DNA from 3 places in the Saccharopolyspora sp. NPDC002578 genome. Region 2 is predicted to be linked to each of the others. Evidence: riboswitches for the same ligand, from Rfam matches in the RefSeq annotation. Region 2 holds a riboswitch; each other region holds the start of a gene.
The links. Region 2 has a riboswitch for S-adenosylmethionine ahead of ACWD38_RS03855 (aminotransferase class V-fold PLP-dependent enzyme). Riboswitches for the same ligand answer to the same signal wherever they lie in the genome.

Region 1 (5,435 bases), on a different contig from region 2:
CACCGCGGTGCTGCCGATGGAAGTGCCCACCAGCAGCCGCGTGAAGGAGGCGAGGACCACCAGCAGCACCACGAACGGCACGGACCGGACCACGTCGACGACCACACCGAGGATCCGGTGCAGCGTCGGCCGCGGGTCCAGCCCGACCGGCGAGCTCAAGTGCAGGAACACGCCGAGCGGCAGGCCACCGAGCACTGCCAGCACGGTGGCCACCACCACCATGTAGAGCGTTTCGCCGGTGGCCTCACCGAGCATCTCCACGACTTCCGCCCAAGGGGTCGGATCACTCACGCAGCTACTCCATCAACGCTGACCGGGGCGCGCCGCACGTGCGCGTCGCGGTCGACCATCCATTTCAGCGCCTGCTCCGAGCGCTCACCGGTGAGTCCGATGCGGAACTTCGCGACCGGCGTGTCGCCGAGCCGGGTCAGGCCGCCGCCGAGGATGGACAGCTCCACCCCGAAGCGGCTCGACGCCTCCGGCAGCAGCGCGCCGACGGCGGCGAAGCCGACGAGCACCACTTCGGCGACCACGTCGTGGCGCACACCGGGCACGGCGGACGCCTGGTCGGTCTCGGGCAGCAGGCTGGTGCTGACGCGGCTGCCGGGATCGGCGACCAGGTCGAGCACCTTGCCGTGTTCGGCGACGCGGCCGTCTTCGAGGACCGCGACGTCATCGGCGATGCGGCGCACCACGGTCATGTCGTGGGTGACCACGAGCACCGTGACGCCGAGTTCGGAGCGGGCGCGGTCGAGCACCGTGAGCACCGAGTCCGTGGTGCTCGGGTCCAGCGCGGAGGTCGGTTCGTCGGCGAGCAGCACCGAAGGCTTGGCCGCGAGGGCGCGGGCGACCGCGATCCGCTGCCGCTGCCCGCCGGAGAGCCGGTCCGGGTAGACCGGCGCCTTGTCGGTGAGCCCGACGAGGTCGAGCAGCTCGGCGACGCGGCTGCGGCGCTGCGGCGCGGCCATCCCGGCCGCCTCCAGCGGCAGCGCCACGTTGCCCGCGGCGGTGCGCTGGCGCAGCAGCGAATCCCCCTGCGGCACGACCCCGATGTGGCGGCGCGCCGCACGCAGCGCGGCGCCTTCGAGCGCCACGAGGTCGGTGCCGTCGACGCGGATGGCGCCGCGGTCGGGCTTCTCCAGCAGCGCGATGCAGCGGGCGAGGGTGGACTTGCCGGCTCCGCTGGGGCCGACGACGCCGCACACGGCACCGGCGGGGACCTCCAGCGAGACGTTGTCGAGCGCGACGACGTCGGCTCGACTCGACTGGTCGTGCCGGAAGGATTTGGTGAGGTTCTCGACTGTGATCACGATCGCTCCGCATCAGCTCACGCCGGACCGGCGGGCATGCCGCATCGGCCGGGAAGGAGGAACAGAAAGGCTGGGGAAGGGGCTGCGACGACTTCGGTCGTCAGCGGACGCGGCGACAGGCCGTCGTGGTGCGGCGTCCGTGATCGATCACTCGGCGTTGGGTCAGCGCGAGGCCGTGCGGGCCGGATCCGGTCCGGGCGCGACCACCGCGGGCACGCCGACGGCTGGTCCGGGGCGCGCGTTCGCCTTCGAGCAGAGTTTCAGACACCACAACTCCATCGACCCTGGCGTTAGCACCTGCTCACTCGTGGAGTGGTTGCTGCGGCGTCGTGGAGCCAGGTCTCTCAGCCGCTCGGGATGGATTTCCCGCATAGTAGAACGCAGGGGTGTCGGCGAATGCAAGCTGCGGACGGTCACCATGTGGAATCGTTTGACAAATCACATCCCCCTCACGAGCAGGGATTCTTGATCAACCCAACTATTCCAGTGACCATATGTGAGCATCGCAACGCTTTTGGACCCGTTCGGTCGAAGCTCGGGCAACGCCGCGCGTTCAGGTGCGAACTCAGCGCACCAGCTGGGCGGCGGCATCGGCCACCCGGGCGAAATCCGCCACCGAGAGCTGCTCGCCCCGCGTCGTCGGCTCCACCCCGGCAGCCCGCAGCACCTGCTCCGCACGCGCCGCCGACCCGGCCCAGCCGGACAGCGCCGCCCGCAGCGTCTTGCGCCGCTGCGCGAACGCGGCGTCGATCGCCGCGAACACCTGCGCGCGCGGCGCCGCCGACGGCGGATCGATCCGGGTGAACGACACCAGCCCGGAATCCACGTTCGGCACCGGCCAGAACACGGTGCGCGGCACCGGCCCCGCGCGGCGCACGTCGGCGAACCACGCGGCCTTCGCGCTCGGCACGCCGTAAGTCCGGTTGCCGGGTTTCGCCGCCAGCCGATCCGCGACCTCCGACTGCACCATCACCAGACCGGTGCGCAACGACGGCAGCTCGGCCAGCAGGTGCAGCACCACCGGCACCGCCACGTTGTACGGCAGGTTCGCGACCAGCGCCGTCGGCGGACGCTCCGCGAAGTCCGCGCCGCGCACGCGCAGCGCGTCGGCCTCCAGCACCCGCAACTCGCCCTGGTGGTCCGGGGCGAACTCGGCGGCGGTACGCGGCAACCGCTCCGCCAGCACCGGATCGATCTCCACCGCGACCACGCCCGCCGCCGCGGGCAACAGCGCCAGCGTCAACGACCCCAGCCCCGGACCGACCTCCAGCACCACGTCATCGGCGGTGAGCTCGGCGGCGCCCACGATGCGGCGGACCGTGTTCGGGTCGTGCACGAAGTTCTGCCCGAGTCGTTTCGTCGGGCGGATCCCCAGCTCCTCGGCCAGCCGGCGAACATCGGCCGGCCCAAGCAACCGCGCCCTATTCGCGTGCTGTTCCACGGGTGAGAAGTTACTCGGGGCTTCCGCTTGAGCTGCGTAGTGGGGCGGGTAGCGGAACCTCAGGTGTCTTCTCGCTGCGGGATCTTTTTCCCAAGTGGCTCCGCCACGAGGGAAAAAGCCGTCCTCGCGAGAAGACACCTGAGAACCCGCCGGTGGTCGTCTTTTCGACGTGGGCTATGTGCTTCGCACATACAGGCACGGCCTTCGGCCGCAAGGCAGGCTTGCTTCGCAGCCCACGGCACGGCTTCGCCGCCCACGGCTGCCTGGGGCTAAAAGACGATCGGCCACCGGTGGGGTGCCGGTGGCCGATCGGGGGGGTCTCTTGGATCAGAGGCCGAGCTTCGAGGAGCAGCCCGGCCAGGCGCCGTAGCTGCCGCCGCGGGCGTCGCGGACCTTGGTCGCGACCGAGATCTGCTGCTCGCGGCTGGCCTGGTGCGGGTAGGCCGCGTACTGGTCGCCGCCGTAGGCGTCCCAGGTGCTCTTGTCGAACTGCAGGCCGCCGTAGTAGCCGTTGCCGGTGTTGATCGCCCAGTTGCCGCCGGCCTCGCACTGGACCAGCTTGTCCCAGACGGCGCCGTTCGGCGGCTGCTTGGTGCCGACCCGGACGACCTTCTCCTTGGCTTCCTTGGTGACCTTCTCGCCCACCGCTTCGCGGCCGGTCTCCTCGCCGTTGCGAGTGCTCACGCGAGTGAAGACGATCTTCTCGCCGGGCGCGCCCGGGTCCTCGACCTTCTCCTCGCCCTTGAGCATCGAGTCGTCCTCGATCTCCTTGACCGGTGGCTCGATCGGCATGGTCACGTTCACCACGGTGCTGCCGGTGCGGACGATCTGGACCTGCGCGCCGCTGGTGATCTTCTGGTCGCCGCCGGGCGTGATGTGGTCTTCCGGCCCGAGCTGGAGGTTCTGCTCCTTGGCCAGCTCGTCGACGGTCACCGCGGTGGTGGTCAGCTGCCGCGGCTCACCGGCACCATCGGTGATGGTGATGTCCTTGGCGGTCTTGACCGTGAGGTCCATGCCCTGCTCGGGCACGGCCATGCTGCGCGCCGAGGAGACCCAGGCGCCGTCGTCGGCGACGCCGAGCTGGCGCAGCGCCTGGCCGACGGTCACCGACCGGACCCATTCCTCGCGCTGCTCACCGTCGACGGTCATCTTCAGCAGACGCCCGCGGTCGAGGGTGATCGTGTCGTTGTGCCCGACCTTGGACTGCGGGGAGGGGCTCAGCGCGTCGTGCTCGCCGATGCTGATGCCCTCGTCCTCGAGGACTTCGCCGACGGTCGACTCGTAGGTGTTGACCTGGCGTTCCTTGCCGTCGACCTCGACGGTGACGGACTTGTCCATCGCCGCCGCGGCGCCGCCGGTGCCGGTCAGGGTGAGGATGACCGCGGCGACCGCGCCCTTGAGGAAGCGCTGCTTCCACGTGGTGATCGCCTCGACGACCTCGGGGGACGGTGCGGTCGCGCCCTCGGGCTCGTCCGGCAGGACCAGCGGCGGCATCACCACGGTCTCGGCGTTGACGAGCCGGATGAGCTCCTCGACGTCGATGTCGGCCGTCGCGAGCATCTCGTCGGCCTGCGGACCGAGCGCCTCGAGCACGTCGTCCGGCGTGATCTCCAGCGCGCCGGGCGGGAAGCTCGGGTGGTCCTGGGCCGGGTACCGGCCGGTGATGGGGGCGAACGGCTGCTCCGCCGTGATCTCGGTGTCGCTCTCGCGATCGAGCAGGCCGACCGCGGTCTGCTGCTCCGAGCTCACCGGGCTGAACCAGTCCGTTGACGCGTTGAAGGATTCGGCCCAATAGCCGTGATCCTGGCCTGCACCGCCCAGCGATCGATCGCTGTAAGCAGTACTGCCGTGGGCACCGGGGATGCCTCGTCCGTTCACAGGGTCGCTACCTCTCGAAAGCGAGAAGCCGCCCGCAGCGCGCGGGTGATCATGGGGAGTTCGCCGAACATGCCTGTCCACGAACTCCTTCACCTGCCGCTACGCGACTTCGTGCTTCGTTTCCGTATCCGACTCCCGTAGCCAAGCGCCTTTTCAGCCGATACCTGATGCGTGCTGGTCTCGTTCCCAGCCCGATCGGTGGCACCGACTTCCCCGACGTACCCGGCGGCGACTAGCGGGCGTTTCCGTGACTTCGTTGTCATCGGTTACGAGGCCGAGACTCTAGCGTGATCGAGCGGGCCCGCCAAGGGGCCACCCTGCTCTGTGGCCTGGGTTACGCCGAAATGCCGCGCAACCGAGCACCGTCAGTGATCGAACGGTGAGATCCGGCGCGGTCCGATCCCCATTTTCCCACTACCCCAACGGTTTCTCAGCCGATCATGCAAATCCACGGATCAGTCCGATGTGGACATCACCGTCGTTCCTGGTGAGCGGATCACGGGGCCAGGGGATCTCGGGGCCTGATCGACCTCGTCGACGGGGGGTTGGGGCACGGACGGCGGAAGAGCGCGGTCATCTCCCGCCGTCCGCGTCGGGGTCGACACCGGCCACTCGGATGCGCAGGGTGATGACGAACGTCACTTGCTCACACTGTCGAGCGGTCTCGGGGCCGGGGTGGCGCACCGCTCAGCGCGGCAGCCCGAGCTTGCGGGCGCAGGACGGCCAAGCGCCGTAGCCGCCGCGGTCCTCGCGCAGCGAGCTCGCCACCGAGATCTGCTGATCGCGCGACGCCTGGTGCGGGAGGC
Region 2 (5,435 bases):
CGCGCTTCTTGCGCACGTGCACGGTGCCGTCGTAGTCCCGGCCGAGCAGCGACATGAGGACCACGAGGATTCCGCCGCACACGATGGAGGAGTCGGCGACGTTGAACACCGGCCACACGCTGCCGTCCGGCGCGAACAGCGACACGAAGTCCACGACGTGCCCGCGCAGCGGCCCCGGAGCCCGGAACAACCGGTCCACCAGGTTGCCGCAGGCGCCGCCGAGCACCAGTCCGAGGCCGATGGCCCAGCCGGTGGAGCGCAGCTTCGGCGCCAGCCACACGATCACTCCGACGACCACGATCGCCAGCAGCGCCAGCAGCCAGGTCATCCCGGTCGCCAGCGAGAACGCCGCCCCCGGGTTGCGCACCAGCACGAGGTAGACCGCGCCGCCGAACAGCTTCGTCGGCGGCTGGTTCTCCAGCGCCGCGACCGCGGCGACCTTCGTGAGCACGTCCGCGGTGAGCAGCACCGCGGCGACGCCGAACAGCAGCGCGAGCAGCTTGCGCGGCTGCGGCGAGCGCACCGCGGTGTCCCCGGTCGCCGGCTCGGCCTGCTCCGCGGCGTCCTGCTCACCGGGGGGCTGCTGGCCCGAGGACTGCGTCGGTCCCGACGCGGCGGATCCCGGCTCGGAGGCGTCCGCTCCGCTCGTGGCGGGGTTCGTTCCGGGCCGGTCGGGGTCGGACTGCTCGGTGTTCACCCGGCCCATTCTCCCCGACCGCGGATCGGCCGCTCACAGCGGCTCACACCAGCGAGGCAGGGAACTCCCGCGGGTCGTCCACCGGGGCCCACCGCCCGTCGACCTGCTCGTAGCGCCACTGCGGCCCGTAGGCCACGAGTCCGCGCAGGGCTCGCACGATGCGGTCCACGTGCTCGACGGTGGTGCCGAGCCCGAGGCTGATGCGGACGGCGCGCTGCTCACCGGAACCGGCCAGCAGGTGCCGCACCGCGCGGTGCGCGCAGAACAGCCCGTCCCGCACCCCGATCCCGTGCTCGGCCGCCAGGGCCGCCGCGATCAGGCCGGGGTCGTGACCGTCGACGATGAAGCCGACCACGCCGACCCGGTCGTGCTCGGCGCCGAACAGGCTCAGCTCGCGCAGCCCCGGCACGCCGCGAAGTCCGCGGCGCAGGCGCTGCAGCAGCAGTTCCTCGTGCCCGGTGATCGCGTCCGCGTGGTCGGCGAGCGCGGCGCACGCCGTGGCGAGCGCGTGCACGCCCACGGTGTTCGGCGAGCCCGCCTCGTGCCGTTCGGGACCGGTGTTCCAGTCGATCTCCCCGGTGTCCGGCACCGAGCGGGTCGCGCCGCCGCCCGCCAGGTAGGGCTCGGCGGCGTCCAGCCAGTCGTCCCGGCCGATGAGCGCGCCCGCGCCGAACGGCGCGTACAGCTTGTGCCCGGACAGCACCACGTGGTCCACGCCGAGTTCCGCGATCCGCACCGGGCGGTGCGGGGCGAGCTGGGCGGCGTCGAGGACGGTCCGCGCCCCGTGCCGCCGGGCGACCCGCGCGAGCTCGGCGACCGGCCACACCTCGCCGGTCACGTTGGAGGCACCGGTGAGCACGGCGAGCTTCGGCCCGTCGGCGCAGTCGGCGAGCGCGGCGTCGAGCAGCCGCACCGCGTCCTGCGGGTCGGCGGGGATGCCGAGCGTGCGCACCCGGTCCCCTGCCCACGGCAGCAGCGCGGCGTGGTGCTCGGTGTCGAAGACGACGACGGAGGTGTCGGCGGGCAGCGCCGTCGCCAGCAGGTTCAGCGAGTCGGTGGTGTTCCGGGTGAAGATCACCGAGTCGGTGCGGCGGGCGCCGACGAACCGGCGCAGCACGTCCCGCGCCCCCTCGTAGACCCGCGTGCAGACCTGCGAGGCGAACCCGGCGCCGCGGTGCACGCTGGCGTACCAGGGCAGCAGTTCGTTCACGGCGTCGCGCACCGCGGTCAGGCAGGGCGCGCTGGCACCGTGGTCCAGGTTGGCGTATTCGATGGATCCGCCGGTGACGAGCGGGACCCGCAGCTGGGCGCCGACGACGGCGGGAACGGTCGGAACCGAGTCCACGATGGACCAGATCGGGATTCCGGCGGTCTCGTCACGGCTGGAGCGGACGGCTGACGACACGATGCCTCCTGGGGCCTCACCGGGCCCGGAGCATTCGGGGCCCGCGCTTGCCGATCGCCCTGCGCGATCGGCCAGGTCCTCACCCGGGGCACCCCACCGCGGTAGGAGGGTTGCCGGCCAGCAAACCGGGGTTTCCCGCTGGCACTCATGACCTTCGACGCGAAACTCTAAGGATCGGTCGTGCGACGCGCAACCGTCCTGCGCGAAGTGGGATCCGCGCCACGCCCGATCCGGACGGGCTCCCCTTTGTCGGAGGGGAACCCGCCCGGAACCGTTTCGCTCAGACCCGTTCGACGCCGACCGAGACGGCGACGCCGTCACCGACGCTGCCCGCGAAGCCGCCGTCGGCCGCACCGGCTTCGACGGCGTCCGCCAGCGTCTCCGCGGCGATGAACTCCCGGTGCGCGTCGACGGCCGCCAGCACCTCCGCCGGGGCGGAGACGGCGACGCGGATCCGGTCGGAGACCTCGAAGCCGGCGTCCCGGCGCGCCTGCTGCACGACGCGGACCACGTCGCGCGCGACGCCTTCGGCCGCCAAATCCGGGGTGACCGCGCAGTCCAGCACGACCAGCCCGCTGCCGCCCGGCAGCGCCGCCGCGGCCCCGTCGTCGGTGGACACCAGGCGTTCGGTGAACTCGCCGTCCTGCAGCTCCGTCCCGTCGGCCACCAGCGCGCCCGCCGGGGTGCGGGTCCAGTTCCCGGACTTCACCGCCTTGATCACGCGCTGGACGTCCTTGCCGAGGCGAGGCCCGGCGGCGCGGGCGTTCACCGCGATCTCGAACCGGCCGTGCGCGGCCACGTCGGTGGTCAGCTCGACCTCCTTGACGTTGACCTCGTCGCGCACGAGGTCGGCGAACGGCCGCAGCGACTCCGCCTCCGGCACCGCCACGACGAGCTTCGCCAGCGGCAGCCGCACCCGCAGCGTGTTCGCCTTGCGCAGCGCCAGCGCCGACGAGCACACCTGCCGCACCCGATCCATCGCCGAGACCAGCGCCGGGTCGGCGGGCAGTTCGTCGACCAGCGGCCAGTCCGCGAGGTGCACCGACCGGCCGCCGGTGAGCCCGCGCCACACGGCTTCCGCGGTCAGCGGCAGCAGCGGCGCCACGACCCGGCTGACCACTTCGAGCACGGTGTGCAGCGTGTCCACCGCGTCGGCGTCACCCGCCCAGAACCGGTCGCGGGAGCGCCGCACGTACCAGTTCGTCAGCACCTCCAGGAAGTCCCGGACGCTGCCGCAGGCACCCGCCAGGTCGAAGGCGTCCATCGCGGCCTGCACGTCGCCGACGAGCTCGTGGGTCTTGGCCAGCACGTAGCGGTCCAGCACGTGCGTGCTGTCCGTGCGGTGCCTGCCCTCGACGCCTTCGGCGTTCGCGTACAGCGCCAGGAAGTACCACGAGTTCCACAGCGGCAGCACCGCTTGGCGCACCGCGTCCCGGATGCCGCGTTCGGTGACCACCAGGTCACCGCCGCGCAGGATCGGGCTGGACATCAGGAACCAGCGCATCGCGTCGGAGCCGTCCCGGTCGAACACCTCGTTAACGTCCGGGTAGTTGCGCTTCGACTTCGACATCTTCATGCCGTCGTCGCCGAGCACGATGCCGTGCGCGGCCACGTTGGAGAACGCCGGGCGGTCGAACAACGCCGTGGCCAGCACGTGCAACGTGTAGAACCAGCCGCGGGTCTGCCCGTTGTACTCGACGATGAAGTCGCCCGGGTAGTGGTGCTCGAACCACTCGGCGTTCTCGAACGGGTAGTGCACCTGGGCGAACGGCATCGCACCGGATTCGAACCAGCAGTCCAGCACCTCCGGCACCCGGCGCATCGTGGACGCGCCCGACGGGTCGTCCGGGTTCGGCCGGGTCAGCTCGTCGATGTTCGGCCGGTGCAGGTCCGCCGGCCGCACCCCGAAGTCGCGCTCCAGCTCGTCCAGCGAGCCGTACACGTCGGTGCGCGGGAACGCCGGGTCGTCGGAGACCCACACGGGAAGCGGCGAGCCCCAGTACCGGTTCCGCGAGATGTTCCAGTCCCTCGCGTTGGACAACCACTTGCCGAACTGGCCGTCCTGGATGTGCGAGGGAACCCAGTTGATCTGCTGGTTGAGCTCGACCATGCGGTCCCGGAACTGGGTCACGCCCACGAACCAGGAGGACACGGCGCGCTGGATCAGCGCGTTGTCGCAGCGCCAGCAGTGCGGGTAGGGGTGGTCGTAAGTCTCGTGCCGCAGCAGCAGTCCGGCTTCCTTGAGGTCCCGGATGATCGGCTTGTTCGCCTCGAACACCTGCAGGCCCTCGTAGGGCGCCACTTCGGAGGTGAACTTGCCGTGCGCGTCGACCGGGACGACCGGCTCGATGCCGTGCGCGTCGGTGACGAGCTTGTCGTCCTCACCGAAGGCGGGCGCGATGTGCACGATGCCGGTGCCGTCCTCGGTGGTGACGTAGTCCGCCGCCAGCACCTGGTGGGCGTTGGTGTGCCCCGCGAAGAAGTCGAACGGCGGCCGGTAGGTCGTGCCCAGCAGCTCGGTGCCGGTGAACCGGGCGACCACCCGGTCCGCCACGTCCTCGCCCAGTTCCCGCGCGTACGCGCCCAGCCGGGCCTCGGCGAGCACGTAGCGCTCGGCGCCCTGCCCCGGCTCGACCAGCACGTAGTCCACGTCCGGGTGCACGGCGGCCGCCAGGTTCGACGGCAGCGTCCACGGGGTCGTCGTCCACACCAGCGCCAGCGCATCGTCGAACGCCTTGCCCGGCGCGGCGAGGCGCAGGCCCACGGTCACCGCGGGGTCCTGGCGCTGCCGGTAGGTGTCGTCCATCCGCGTCTCGGTGTTCGACAGCGGCGTCTCGCAGCGCCAGCAGTACCAGAGCACCCGGAAGCCCTCGTAGATCAGACCCTTGTCCCACAGGGTCTTGAACGCCCACATGACGCTTTCCATGTAGTCGAGGTCGAGCGTCTTGTAGTCGTTGTCGAAGTCCACCCAGCGCGCCTGGCGGGTGACGTAGTCCTCCCACTCGCCGGTGTAGCGCAGCACGGAGGCGCGGCAGGCGTCGTTGAACTCGGCGACGCCCATCGTCTCGATCTCGGACTTGGACGTGATGCCGAGCTGCTTCTCGGCTTCGACCTCGGCGGGCAGCCCGTGGCAGTCCCAGCCGAACCGGCGCTCCACCCGGCGGCCGCGCATCGTCTGGTAGCGCGGCACCGCGTCCTTCACGTACCCGGTGAGCAGGTGCCCGTAGTGCGGCAGGCCGTTGGCGAAGGGCGGGCCGTCGTAGAAGACGAATTCGTTGGAGCCGTGCGTCCCGGCTTCCCGCGACCGCACGCTCTCCTGGAACGTCCCGTCCT
Region 3 (5,435 bases), on a different contig from region 2:
CCGGTGATCAGCAGCACCGTCTCCTGGTCCGGGTCGATCTTGCCCGCCTCGATGAGCTTCTTCGCGGTCGCCACGGTGACGCCACCGGCGGTCTCGGCGAAGATGCCTTCGGTCCGGGCCAGCAGCCGGATGCCTGCCACGACCTCCTCATCGGTGACGTCCTCGATGGCCCCACCGGTGCGGCGGACCGCGTCGAGCACGTAGGGCCCGTCCGCGGGAGCCCCGATGGCCAGCGAGCGCGCGATGGTGTCCGGGCGCACCGGCTGCACCACGTCGTGGTCGCTCTTGAAGGCGGTGGCGACCGGGGAGCACCCGGTGGCCTGCGCACCGAAGATCCGGTACGGGCTCTGCTCGACCAGACCGGTCTGCCCGAGCTCGCGGAAGCCCTTGTCGACCTTGGTCAGCTGCGAACCGGACGCGATGGGAACGACGATCTGCTCCGGCAGCCGCCAGCCGAGCTGCTCGGCGACCTCGAAGCCGAGGGTCTTGGAGCCCTCCGAGTAGTACGGCCGCACGTTGACGTTGACGAACGCCCAGTCCTCGTGCTCGGCGGCGAGCTCGGTCGCCAGCCGGTTCACGTCGTCGTAGTTGCCGTCCACCGCGAGCAGCGAGCCCTCGTAGACCGCGCTCATCAGGATCTTCGCCCGCTCCAGGTTGGAGGGGACGAGCACCACGGAGTCCCAGCCCGCGCGGGCCGCGGCGGCGGCCACGGCGTTGGCGAGGTTGCCGGTCGAGGGGCAGGCGAGGACCTTGAAACCGAATTCGCGGGCGGCGGCCAGCGCGACCGCGACGACCCGGTCCTTGAAGGAGTGGGTCGGGTTGCCGGTGTCGTCCTTGATCCAGATCCGCTTGACGCCGAGCGCCTTCGCGAGATTGTCGGCACGCACCAGCCTCGTACAACCGGGCTCGGTGTTCGGGTACTCCTCGACGTTCGTCGGCACCGGCAGCAGCTTCTTGTAGCGCCAGATCGACCGCGGGCCGGACTCGATGTCCTCGCGGCGGATGCGCCCGAAGTCGTAGGCGACCTCGAGGGGCGAGAAGTCCTCCAGCGAGACGAACTCGGGTGCCAGGGGCTGGCGGTGGCCCTCTTCCTTCGACACCAGTTCGACGGCGGGACCCAGGTCGTAGGTCTTACCGGTGGAGTTCGGGGCTTGGGCGGCAGCAGTCATCGCGAGGTCCTTTCCTCATCTGTCCCGCGGGCGGGTCGGAGTTGGCACCAATTTCTTCGACTGCCTCGCGAGTGCCGCGAATGGTCGAGATGGTTGCCGGGGCTTCATCGGGCCGTTCCCTCTGCCCCTCTGGATGAGCTATTCGGTTGTGGCGGCAACGTTACGGTAGGGCGCCGCGTCCTGGCCAGCACGGTCCAGCGCACGGGAACGATCCGCGGTGTCGCAGGGTCATGCGACGATGCCCCTATGAGTTCTCCGTCGGTGGTCTGCGACCCGCTGCATTTGATCCTCGGGGACGAGGAACTGCTGGTGGAGCGTGCCCTGTGGGAGGCGGTCGGGGCGGCCCGCGCGGCCGACCCGGAAACCGAGCTGCGCAGGATCAAGGTGAGTGAACTCACCCCGCCGGAGCTCGACGAGCTGCTGAGTCCCTCGTTGTTCGCGGAGGGCCGAGTGGTGGCGCTGGAGGCCGCGCAGGACGCGGGCAAGGAGATCGCCGAAGCGATCTTGTCCCACGCCAGGCAGCCCGCGGACGGCGTGGTGCTCGTGATCGTGCACAACGGCGGGGGCCGCGGCAAGAACGCGAAGGAACTGCCGAACGCGCTGCGCAAGCTCAACGCCCGGGTCACGGAGTGCAACAAGATCACCAAGGGCTCGCAGCGCGAGTCGTTCGTCAAGGACGAGGTGCGGCGCGCGGGCGGGCGCATCGACGCCGCCGCGGTGGGCGCCCTGATCGAGGCGGTCGGCTTCGACCTGCGCGAACTGTCCTCCTCCGCGTCGCAGCTGGTCGCCGACACCGGGGGCAAGATCGACGATGCGGCGGTGCGCCGCTACCACCGCGGTCGTGCTGAGGTGACCGGCTTCGTCGTGGCGGAGAAGGCCGTGACCGGGGACCGGGCCGGGGCGCTGGAGGCGTTGCGGTGGGCGCTGCAGCTGGGCGTGGCGCACGTGCTGATCGCCGACGCCCTGGCCGACTCGGTCCGCACCATCGGCCGGGTCGCCGCTTACGGCCGAGGGGACCCGTTCCGGCTCGCCGGCGAGCTGGGCATGCCCGCGTGGAAGGTGAAGAAGGCGCAGGGCCAGGCGCGGGGCTGGAGCAGCGCCACGGTCTCCGAGGCGCTGCGCGCCGTCGCCGCGCTCAACGCCGACGTCAAGGGCATGGCCGCCGACGCCGATCACGCCTTGGAGCGCACCGTGCTGCGCTTGGTCGACCTGCACTCGTCCCGGAACTGACGCGTACCGCCCACGCGGGTCCAGCGGCGCTTCGTGGTTGCCCCGCACGACGAAACGGGGCCCGTTCCCCGGAGGGAACGGACCCCGTTGTCAGCCTGCGACCGGTCGAGCGCGAAGCCGGCCGGTGCCGCGCGGCTCAGAGCTCGTTGGCGACCTTGGCCAGCGCCGACTTCTTGTTGGCGGCCTGGTTGGCGTGGATGACGCCCTTGCCGGCGGCCTTGTCCAGCGTGCGCGAGGCGGCGCGCTGCAGCTCGAGGGCCTTGTCCTTGTCGCCGGCGGCAGCGGCCTCGCGGAACTTGCGGATGGCCGTCTTGATCGACGACTTCACCGACTTGTTGCGCAGGCGGTTGCGCTCGTTGGTCTTGATCCGCTTCATCTGGGACTTGATGTTGGCCACTGCGGGCGCCTCTTTCCTCGATCGGATTCGTCGTGCCGCGCTGAATCGGCGCTGCCGTGCCGGGTCGAGCGGACCTCGGCGCGCGCAGCTTTCCTCCCTGGCGGAATGCCGCACGGCACGGTCGGCAATCCTAGCAACGCCGCACCCGGCGCCGGCGCCGCGGTCCTGGCTGCGAGGGCGCTCACACGCGGCGCCGTCGCCGGTGGTCGCCGCATAGGGTCACCCGTCGTGTTCACCGCATTGGGCTGGCCCGGCTTCGCCGAACTGTCGCTGGCCGGGTTGATCTTCCTCTGCTGCGCGGCGTTCCTCGCCGGCGCGGTGGACGCCATCGTCGGTGGCGGCGGCCTGATCCAGCTGCCCGCGATGCTGCTGCTGGTGCCGGGTGGCGACCTGATCTATTCCTTGGGTACGAACAAGCTCGCCGCCGTCGCGGGCACCGCTGCCGCCGCCCGGACCTACGCGAAGCGGACCTCGGTGCCGTGGCGCAGCGCGCTGCCGATGGCGGCGGTCGCGTTCGTCGGCGCCTTGGGGGGCGCGATGTTCGCCGCCGCGCTGCCGCAGGCGGTGCTGACCGGAGTGGTGCTGGTGGCGCTGATCGCGGTCGGGATCTACACGTGGCGCAAGCCGGACCTCGGTTCGGTGGAGGCTCCTCGATTCGCTCCGGCCCGTCAGACCCAGGTGATGGTGGCGGGCGGCGCGGTGATCGGGTTCTACGACGGCATCGCCGGTCCGGGCACCGGCTCGTTCCTCGTCTTCCTGCTCGTCGGGCTCGTCGGTTTCGCCTTCGTCGGGGCGTCGGCGACGGCGAAGATCGTCAACGTGGCGACGAACCTCGGGGCGCTGCTGTTCTTCGTCGCCGCGGGCAAGATCCTGTGGGGGCTGGCGCTGGCGATGGCGGTGAGCAACGCGACCGGCAGCGTGCTGGGTGCGGCGATCGCGTCCAGCCGCGGTTCGGTGTTCGTGCGCAAGGTCTTCCTGGCCGTCGTGGTGGCCTTGGTGGCGAGTCTCGGGTGGAAGCTCGCGTCCGGGATCTGAGCATCCGGAGGCCGGTTCCGATCGGGCCGCGGGGCAAGACGTCACCGCTGCTGCGAAGGGCCGCGACAGGCGCGGGTTGAGATCGAGAACACCGGCGGGTCGCGGGAATGATCCGGCCCTGAGTGTGGTTGTATGAGTCGGCCGATTTTTGTGTTCGTGTTCGACACGCTCGCGAAAGTTGCGGGCGCGACTCTGTCCTGAGCGCAAGCTGGAGAGTTCGCCGTCTGGACTAGGCCCCGTTGCTCGCACAGTGCGGGCATCGGTACTCATCAGCTGTGAGGAGACAGAGATGGCACAGGGCACCGTGAAGTGGTTCAACTCCGAGAAGGGCTTCGGCTTCATCTCCCCCGACGGTGGCGGCCCGGACGTGTTCGTCCACTACTCGGCGATCGACGGCTCCGGCTTCCGCACCCTGGAAGAGAACCAGACCGTGACCTTCGAGATCACCCAGGGCCAGAAGGGCCCGCAGGCCAGCGGCGTTCGCCTGGTCTGAGAGCGGTGATCCGCTCGGCGGGTCCCCCACCTTCGTGGTGGGGGGCCCGCCGTTTTTTCGCCCCGATGCGGCCGAAGCGGTACAACCGGACCCATGGAGGTCCTCAACAGCCGCATGATCCTTCGCCCGCTCGACCCGGAGCGCTCGCTGCGCTTCTACCGGGACGTGCTGGGCCTCGCGATCTCCCGCGAATTCCCGGGAGGCACCGTGTTCTTCCTGGGGCAAGGGTTCCTGGAGTTGTCGGGCCGAGGTGAGCACGGCCCCAGCCCCGATCAGGTGCTGTGGTTGCAGGTGCGTGACCTGCGCTCGGAGTTCGACCGGCTCAGCGGGCTCGGCGTCGCGGTGGAGACCGCGCCGGTCCGGCAGCCGTGGGGCCTGGACGAGGCGTGGATCGCCGACCCGGACGGCATGCGGATCGTGCTCGTGGAGGTCCCGCAGGACCATCCGGTCCGCGCCGACCAGCGCCCGCGGTGAGCTGACCGGCCGCGCCCCGGATCCGGGCATTCGGAACTGGGCATAAGGGGCCGCCCGCGGCGTGGGACGATGTGGGTTGAACGCGCGCCCCGCGAGGACCCCGAGATCCCAAGGAACACCGAGTGAGCAGCTTCGCCGACAACACCTTCACGGACCCGGAGCGCATCCGGAACTTCTGCATCATCGCCCACATCGACCACGGCAAGTCGACGCTGGCGGACCGGATGTTGCAGCTCACCGGGGTGCTGGGGGAGCGGGCGTACCGGGCGCAGTACCTGGACCGGATGGACATCGAGCGCGAACGCGGCATCACGATCAAGGCGCAGAACGTCCGCCTGCCGTGGGAGAAGGACGGTGTCGAACACGTCCTGCACATGATCGACACTCCGGGGCACGTCGACTTCACCTACGAGGTGAGCCGGTCGCTGGCCGCGTGCGAGGGCGCGATCCTGCTGGTCGACGCAGCGCAGGGCATCGAGGCGCAGACGCTGGCGAACCTGTACCTGGCGATGGAGCACGACCTGCAGATCATCCCGGTGCTCAACAAGATCGACCTGCCCGCCGCGGAACCGGACAAGTACGCGGCCGAGCTCGCGCACATCATCGGCTGCGAGCCGGGCGACGTGCTGCGGGTGTC

Region 1: it holds a riboswitch for S-adenosylmethionine, as region 2 does, so the genes downstream of both, ACWD38_RS21830 (ATP-binding cassette domain-containing protein) here and ACWD38_RS03855 (aminotransferase class V-fold PLP-dependent enzyme) in region 2, are expected to answer to the same signal.
Region 3: it holds a riboswitch for S-adenosylmethionine, as region 2 does, so the genes downstream of both, thrC (threonine synthase) here and ACWD38_RS03855 (aminotransferase class V-fold PLP-dependent enzyme) in region 2, are expected to answer to the same signal.

What each region holds. Positions count from the first base shown of each region.
Region 1 covers NZ_JBSFWJ010000051.1:1,690-7,124, forward strand. The annotation lists gene ACWD38_RS21825 (ABC transporter permease subunit) at 1-291, opposite strand, end outside; gene ACWD38_RS21830 (ATP-binding cassette domain-containing protein) at 288-1,310, opposite strand; SAM riboswitch class I at 1,583-1,674, opposite strand; gene rsmA (16S rRNA (adenine(1518)-N(6)/adenine(1519)-N(6))-dimethyltransferase RsmA) at 1,876-2,751, opposite strand; gene ACWD38_RS21840 (transglycosylase family protein) at 3,079-4,629, opposite strand; partial or broken gene ACWD38_RS21845 (transglycosylase family protein) at 5,317-5,435, opposite strand, start outside.
Region 2 covers NZ_JBSFWJ010000004.1:110,974-116,408, forward strand. The annotation lists gene lspA (signal peptidase II) at 1-697, opposite strand, end outside; gene ACWD38_RS03855 (aminotransferase class V-fold PLP-dependent enzyme) at 741-2,102, opposite strand; SAM riboswitch class IV at 2,141-2,255, opposite strand; gene ileS (isoleucine--tRNA ligase) at 2,383-5,435, opposite strand, start outside.
Region 3 covers NZ_JBSFWJ010000005.1:76,130-81,564, forward strand. The annotation lists gene thrC (threonine synthase) at 1-1,169, opposite strand, end outside; SAM riboswitch class I at 1,182-1,309, opposite strand; gene holA (DNA polymerase III subunit delta) at 1,416-2,399, shown strand; gene rpsT (30S ribosomal protein S20) at 2,536-2,796, opposite strand; gene ACWD38_RS04470 (TSUP family transporter) at 3,025-3,831, shown strand; gene ACWD38_RS04475 (cold-shock protein) at 4,121-4,324, shown strand; gene ACWD38_RS04480 (VOC family protein) at 4,418-4,798, shown strand; gene lepA (translation elongation factor 4) at 4,921-5,435, shown strand, end outside.